Puniceibacterium sp. IMCC21224: one gene and its partner. The protein of the gene in region 1 interacts with the protein of each later gene in a pairwise test. Links are inferred from orthologs where the notes say so. Each region holds a gene or a part of one and is shown on either strand. Other genes may lie near its edges.

Region 1 (3,290 bases):
CGCCTGAAGCTGCGCAACTTTGTCGTCAATCTGCTGCAGATGCTGTTGGGCGACCCGTTTCACATCCGACGAGGCGCGGGTTTCGTCCGCGTAGAGCGCCATCAGCGTTCGGCAATCGTCAATGGTAAACCCCAAAGTACGGGCGCGGCTGAGAAACGCCAGCTTGTGAAGATCCTGATCACGAAAGGCGCGATAGCCATTGGTGTCACGCAATGGTTTGATCAGGCCAATGTCTTCGTAATAGCGGATCGTCTTGGGCGGCAGATCCGCATGTTTGGCCGCTTCACCAATGTTCATGGCTGTCCCCTCGGGTTACGTACCCCTGACATAAAGGTTCCCACAACAAGAAGGTCAAGTGCAGGCGCCTAAGGGTCGGTGAGACGCCGCCGGTTGTCAGCCGTCACGCATCGCTCGTTGTAGGCGGCAACGGCTTTCGCGGCAGATCAGTGGCAGACCCAACCGCCCGGCGGCCAGAAACAACGGCAACATCGCTGCAGGTGTCACCAAAAAGAGCGCGTGTTGCAGCGCCTCTTCGCGGTCCGCCTCGACGCACATCAGCACAAAGCGGGCAAAGTTGCGTTCCTGCTCGGACAGAGGCGCCTGCGGCGCACCGGGTGTAAGACGCCCCCATCCGTGCTGCCGTATCAGGCGCAGCACTTCGTCAAAGGCCAGCAGACAGGCGCTGGCGCGCTCTGCCCCCAGATCGTGGCTTAGGGAATTCCAGACTCTTGACTGGCCACTGATACCGTTGGTCCAGAAACGGAGCATCGTGATCAGTTGCGCCTCGGGTTCGCGCAGATCAATGGTGACGGGATGGCCGTCATCGGCGGTCAGGAACGTGTGCTGCATCTGTGGCGGCTCTTTGGATAAGATAGGCGAAACATGCGCGGGCGCAGGGGGTCTTGTCAATCCTGATAATTTTAATCGGGTACTGTGCGCGCTTTCCCGCATGGGCCAGGCAGCATCCCGTCAGGCGGTCTGCGGCGCGCGCTGCAACACCGTTGCGGTAAAACGGGACGTGCATTCGCCGCCAAAGGGCTGACCTTGCGCCCTCAGCCTTGGCCTGTTTCGGCGGCGACCTGCGCGCGCGATTTTCGGGCGCGTTCCGTGGCGGATTTGAGCTGGCCGCAGGCCGCCATGATATCCTCGCCCCGGGGGGTGCGGATCGGGCTGGCATAACCGGCCTTGTAGATGATGTCCGCAAAGGCGTGGATACGATTGCCCGACGACCGCTGATAGGGCGCTCCTGGCCATTCGTTGAACGGGATCAGGTTGATCTTGGCCGGGATACCCTTGATCAGTTCGACCAGACGATGGGCGTCTTCATCACTGTCATTCACACCCTTGAGCATAACGTATTCAAAGGTGATGCGTTCCGAGTTCGAGACTCGCGGATAGTCGCGCAAGGTGTTCAGCAGCGTCTCGATGTTCCAGCGTTTGTTGATCGGTACCAGCTTGTCGCGCACCTCGTCCGTGGTGGCGTGAAAGGACACAGCCAGCAGGCAGCCGATCTGTTCGGCGGTCTTGGCGATTTCCGGTACGACACCCGAAGTGGACAGAGTGATGCGGCGGCGCGACAGACTGATGCCTTCGGGATCCATGGCGATTTTCATCGCATCTCGGACATTGTCGAAATTATACAGCGGTTCACCCATGCCCATAAGCACAACATTGGACAGCAGGCGTGTCTCATCCTTGCGAGCGCCGGGCTGCGGCCATTCACCCAGATCGTCACGGGCCAGCATGATCTGACCGACAATTTCGGCGGCCGTCAGGTTGCGCACCAGCTTTTGCGTGCCGGTGTGGCAGAACGAACATGTCAGCGTGCAGCCAACCTGAGACGAGATGCACAGCGTACCCCGGTCAGTTTCGGGAATATAAACCACTTCAACCTCGTGCCCGCCGGCGATCCGCACCAGAAATTTGCGCGTGCCATCGTCCGAGACCTGTTTGGTCACCACTTCAGGCAGAGAGATCACGAATCGCTCCGCCAGCAGGGCGCGGAACGGTTTGGCCAGATTGGTCATCGCGTCGAAATCGCGCACGCCCCAGTGATAGACCCATTGCCAGACCTGATTGACGCGCATCTTGGCCTGCTTTTCCGGGGTCCCGGCAGCAATCAGCGCTTCGCGCATGGCATCGCGGGTCATCCCGACAAGGTTCTGTGGTCCCTCCGGCAGTTTGCGGGGGATCGTCAGAACATCCTGGGTGATCGGCGTGGTCGCAGTCATCGGTCGCATCCTCGAAAAACAAGCCCGGTCCCTACCAGAACGCGCGTCCGAATCCAAAGCAAAAAGGGCGTGGCACAAGGTCCTGCCCTAGGCTTCTTCTCTTTCCAAATACGCACTCACTGCGTTGCAACCAACACGACCTGACCGTTTTGACACGGCATCAGGGGCGACGGATCAACTGGCGCAGCGCTTCTCTGCATCCTCGACAGCAGCGGTAAAGCCAAGCAACGAAAAGGTATCCTTGGTCGCCGTACCGCGCGACGATCGCGCGCTTACGGCAGCGTCGGTTCCGCGCTTCAGCGCAGTGATCAGCTTGGCATCATCCGCCGGACTGGCGGGCCAGGCCCATTCGCCCTCGGTAAACAGCTCGAACTCAGTACCGCCCACATTGACGTTGACCGTCGATCCGTCTGCAAAGGGATAGCCGCCAGTGAACGCAACCTGACCGGTTACCCCAGCGGCAGGGCGGAAAAACACCATCAGCAGAATTTCGCCGCGTGTCACGGCGACGACACGGCCATCCTTGGTGTTCACGCTTTCCTTGTAGGTGGTCACAGCCCAGCATTCCCGCGGGGTCTGTTCTTCGAACACCGACCAGTCGGTCATGGCGTCCACACGATTGTTGCTTTCTTCCTGCGCTGACGCAGTGGTTGCGGCCAGCGCCGCGAAAGCTCCGGTCAAGACACGTGTCTTGAATGAATTCATACGTCCAGCCTCCAGCTGCCTTTGCCCTCAATACTCAAAGTTGCGCCCTTGGTGTTCCGGCTTATGCTGCCGCGCAACAGTTTTTTTCTCGACCCGGACAGAATAGCCTGAAATACCGACCCCGCGAAAGCCCTGTTGGCAGAATATCGCTTAGAAGTGAGGACCTCATGACCCGATCCCCCGCCCCCCTGGCCGAAATCTGGCGCGGACCCTTTGCCGAAAGCCTGCATCTGGGCCATGCGGTGATCTGTGACGCGGGCGGAGAGATTGTCGAGGCCTGGGGGGATCCCGAAGCTGTGGCGCTTCCGCGTAGCTCGTCCAAGATGATTCAGGCGCTGCCGCTGATCACTTCGG
Region 2 (3,252 bases), 2.5 Mb from region 1 along the record:
ACAAAAGTCCCGTTGGCAAGGTTCAGAACCTTACGTTGCGATCCGATTGCAGCGTCGGCAAAGTCGATGTGGAAATCCATGGTCAGACCACCCAGCCCCAACCCTTCGGGTGCCGGGCTCAGCCGCGCCCAGCCCGATGCGGTACGCACTTCGACCGTGGTCAGCATTTCGATCACACGCACCGGAGCACCCAGTACCCGAACACCACGCGCGAGGATTCCCCGCACAAATGGCGCGGATGACCCGTCAAGGATCGGCACTTCGGGACCGTCAATTTCGATCAGGGCGTTGTGAATGCCACAGCCCACCAGCGCGGCCATGACATGTTCAATGGTCGAGACCGAAACTCCGGCCCGGTTCACGATCCGGGTACAGAGCGGCGACTGCTCAACAACGTCCCAGCGGGCCGGGACCAGAGTGTCACCAAAGATGATGTCTGTACGTTTGAACCAGACACCATGCTCTGCCGAGGCAGGACGGATCGTCAAACGCGCAGGGCGGCCCGAGTGGAGGCCGGTGCCCTGAAATGTGATCGCGGATCTGATTGTGGTCTGCACGGTCTTACCTCACTCATTGCGAAAAGGTTAACGCCCTTTCGCTTGCCAATGAGATACGAGCTTGGCGCAGCGGTCTCAAATCAAAGATTGTAACGGACTGAAACATCGTGATGAGCAGGTCGGCGGAGCCGCGCCGAGTTTGATTTTTATTGTTTAATGCCAATTAGATATCCCGATGAAAGACGCTGCGTCAAATGCCGTGACATTCCTGTTTTGATCACCCTGAAAGGCGAGCTTGCCGTCAACATTTCACGCCGCAATGGCCGGAAACGTGTGGTCTGTCGCTGCGATGCAGCGTCACAAATTCCTGAATCAGACAAAAAAACGCCCCCTCCGGATGGAGAGGGCGTTCTGCCTTGGGTCCCTGGAGGGGATCAGTTCTTATGCGTCCCGTGCGACGTGATCAGTTGGCCTGGCGACGCAGAAAGGCTGGAATCTCGATCCGTTCCTGTTCGGGATCGGGCTCTGCGTCGATCATCGGATCGGGCTTGCGGGCCTGTACCGGCGGTTGCTGGCGACGCGGCGCAGGCGCCTCGGTCCCGTGGCCAGTCATGCGATTGATCAGCGAGTTGATGCCAAAGCGCGGCTTGTCGCCATCCATTGCTTCTTGCTCGGCCGTCGGAGCTGCACTGCGCGCTGCGGCAACGCCGGGTTGACGTTGCTGCGCCCGGGCCGCCAGTGCGGCTTGATGCAGGCGCGCCATAGCTTCGGGCGACGGGGTGCCTGGGGCAGGTGCGCGTGGCGCGACAAAAGTTTCAGGCTCGGCCTCGATTTCCGCGCGTGGCTGAAACTGCGCGATCTGCGGCTTGTAGACCGGGGGCGGCAGGCCATCGTCGCCCTGCGCGGCATCATAGCGGTCGTCATCGTCGAACAGGGTTTCCGAAACTTCTTCGCTCCGCTGGACTTCTGCCTCTTGGAACAGCGACGGTTCCTCGTCCTCATAGGTCACTTCGGGTGCACGGGCCGCAACTGCGGGCTGCGGTGCTGGTTTGGCGACGGGCTTTGGCGCTGGGGCAGCTTCGCCTGCGTTCTGGCTCAGCGGCTGGGCCAGACTGCGGCGCGGCACCGGCATCTCGGTGTTTACATCGACGGCGTCGATCCCAGTGGCCACAACGCTGACGCGCATCCGGCCTTCCATCGAATTGTCGAGCGTCGAACCCACGATGATATTGGCATCCGGGTCCACTTCTTCGCGGATCCGGTTGGCCGCTTCGTCGATTTCGAACAGCGTGACGTCGAGCGATCCGGTGATGTTGATCAGAACACCCTTGGCCCCACGCAGGCTGATTTCGTCCAGCAGCGGGTTGGCGATGGCCTTTTCAGCGGCCTGGATCGCGCGATCTTCGCCCTCGGCCTCGCCCGTGCCCATCATGGCTTTGCCCATCTCGTCCATCACTGCGCGCACGTCAGCAAAGTCGAGGTTGATCATGCCCGGACGCACCATCAGGTCGGTCACACCTTTGACGCCCTGATACAGCACGTCATCCGCTAGGCTGAATGCCTCGGTAAAGGTGGTTTTTTCGTTGGCCAGCCGGAACAGGTTCTGGTTCGGAATGATAATCAGCGTATCGACGACCTTTTGCAGCGCCTCGACGCCGTCCTCGGCCTGCTTCATCCGCTTATTGCCCTCAAACTGAAAGGGCTTGGTCACGACACCAACGGTCAGCACACCCAGTTCACGCGCAGCCTGTGCAATGATCGGTGCGGCACCTGTCCCGGTGCCCCCGCCCATGCCAGCCGTGATGAAACACATATGCGCGCCGGCCAGATGGTCGACGATCTGTTCGATGCTCTCTTCGGCGGCGGCGGCCCCAACGCTTGCGCGGGCCCCTGCACCCAGACCTTCGGTGACTTTAACACCTAGCTGGACTTTACTGGTCGACCGGGACTGCTGAAGTGCCTGAGCGTCCGTATTGGCGACGACAAAATCGACCCCGTCGAGCTCTTTCTCGATCATGTTGTTGACCGCGTTACCGCCAGCGCCACCTACGCCAAACACCGTGATACGGGGTCTCAGATCGTCATGTCCGGGCACCGAAAGGTTCAATGTCATTGCTCTGTCCGCCTGCTGTTATGGCCTGTTTCAGGCCCTTTTTGCGCCTATTCCCGCCAAGTATTACCGTTTCGTTAGCAACACGTCACCCAAAAAACGTGCTATTTCCACCAAATATGGCAATTAATTGGCCTTTGTACGCGGGATTTCGCCAACAAGCCAATATATTGCGTTTACCAGTTGTCCCGGAACCATTTCACCGCCCGCTTGAGAGACCGGGCCGGGTACCTCTCAACCGGTATTTCAAAATCCCACCATTCGTCCTGTGGATGCGCCGCAAAGAGGCAAAGCCCCACGGCGCTGGCAAATCCCGGCCCCGTCGCAGCCTGCGGCAGCCCGTGCACGCGCAGCGGACGGCCCAGCCGGACCTGATGGCCGAGGATCTTGGATGCAAGGCCATCAAGGCCGGGGATCTGACTGCCCCCGCCGGTCAGAACGATCTGCTGACTGGGAAGATGTTCAAACCCGGCAGCGTCCAGACGGGCGCGGACATCCTCAAGGATCTCTTCGACGCGGGGGCGCATGATCCCGATCAGCTCGGCACGGCTGACGGTGCGGCGGTCGTGGTGCCAGTCGCCAGTGTCGCCGCCGATCTCGATCATCTCGCGGTCATCCATCCCGGTAGCGACAACGCCGCCGTAG

What was found.
Region 2: the proteins of rlmN (region 1) and ftsZ interact in binary tests that used the Escherichia coli proteins (3 or more experiments, as listed by UniProt). The link is inferred for Puniceibacterium sp. IMCC21224 from one-to-one orthologs.

Annotation. Positions count from the first base shown.
Region 1 is NZ_LDPY01000001.1:448,943-452,232, forward strand. The notes cover bases 143-3,111. They hold rlmN (23S rRNA (adenine(2503)-C(2))-methyltransferase RlmN), read right to left. Parts: upstream 2,232-3,111; coding sequence 1,053-2,231; downstream 143-1,052. Other genes in these bases: cueR (Cu(I)-responsive transcriptional regulator), read right to left, coding at 143-297; IMCC21224_RS02170 (hypothetical protein), read right to left, coding at 394-849; IMCC21224_RS02180 (invasion associated locus B family protein), read right to left, coding at 2,406-2,936; IMCC21224_RS02185 (asparaginase), read left to right, coding at 3,104-3,111. In the rest of the region: more of cueR, read right to left, coding at 1-142; more of IMCC21224_RS02185, read left to right, coding at 3,112-3,290.
Region 2 is NZ_LDPY01000001.1:2,916,833-2,920,084, forward strand. What follows is about bases 286-3,216. They hold ftsZ (cell division protein FtsZ), read right to left. Parts: upstream 2,611-3,216; coding sequence 961-2,610; downstream 286-960. Other genes in these bases: lpxC (UDP-3-O-acyl-N-acetylglucosamine deacetylase), read right to left, coding at 286-557; ftsA (cell division protein FtsA), read right to left, coding at 2,784-3,216. In the rest of the region: more of lpxC, read right to left, coding at 1-285; more of ftsA, read right to left, coding at 3,217-3,252. UniProt on the Escherichia coli protein: Essential cell division protein that forms a contractile ring structure (Z ring) at the future cell division site. The regulation of the ring assembly controls the timing and the location of cell division.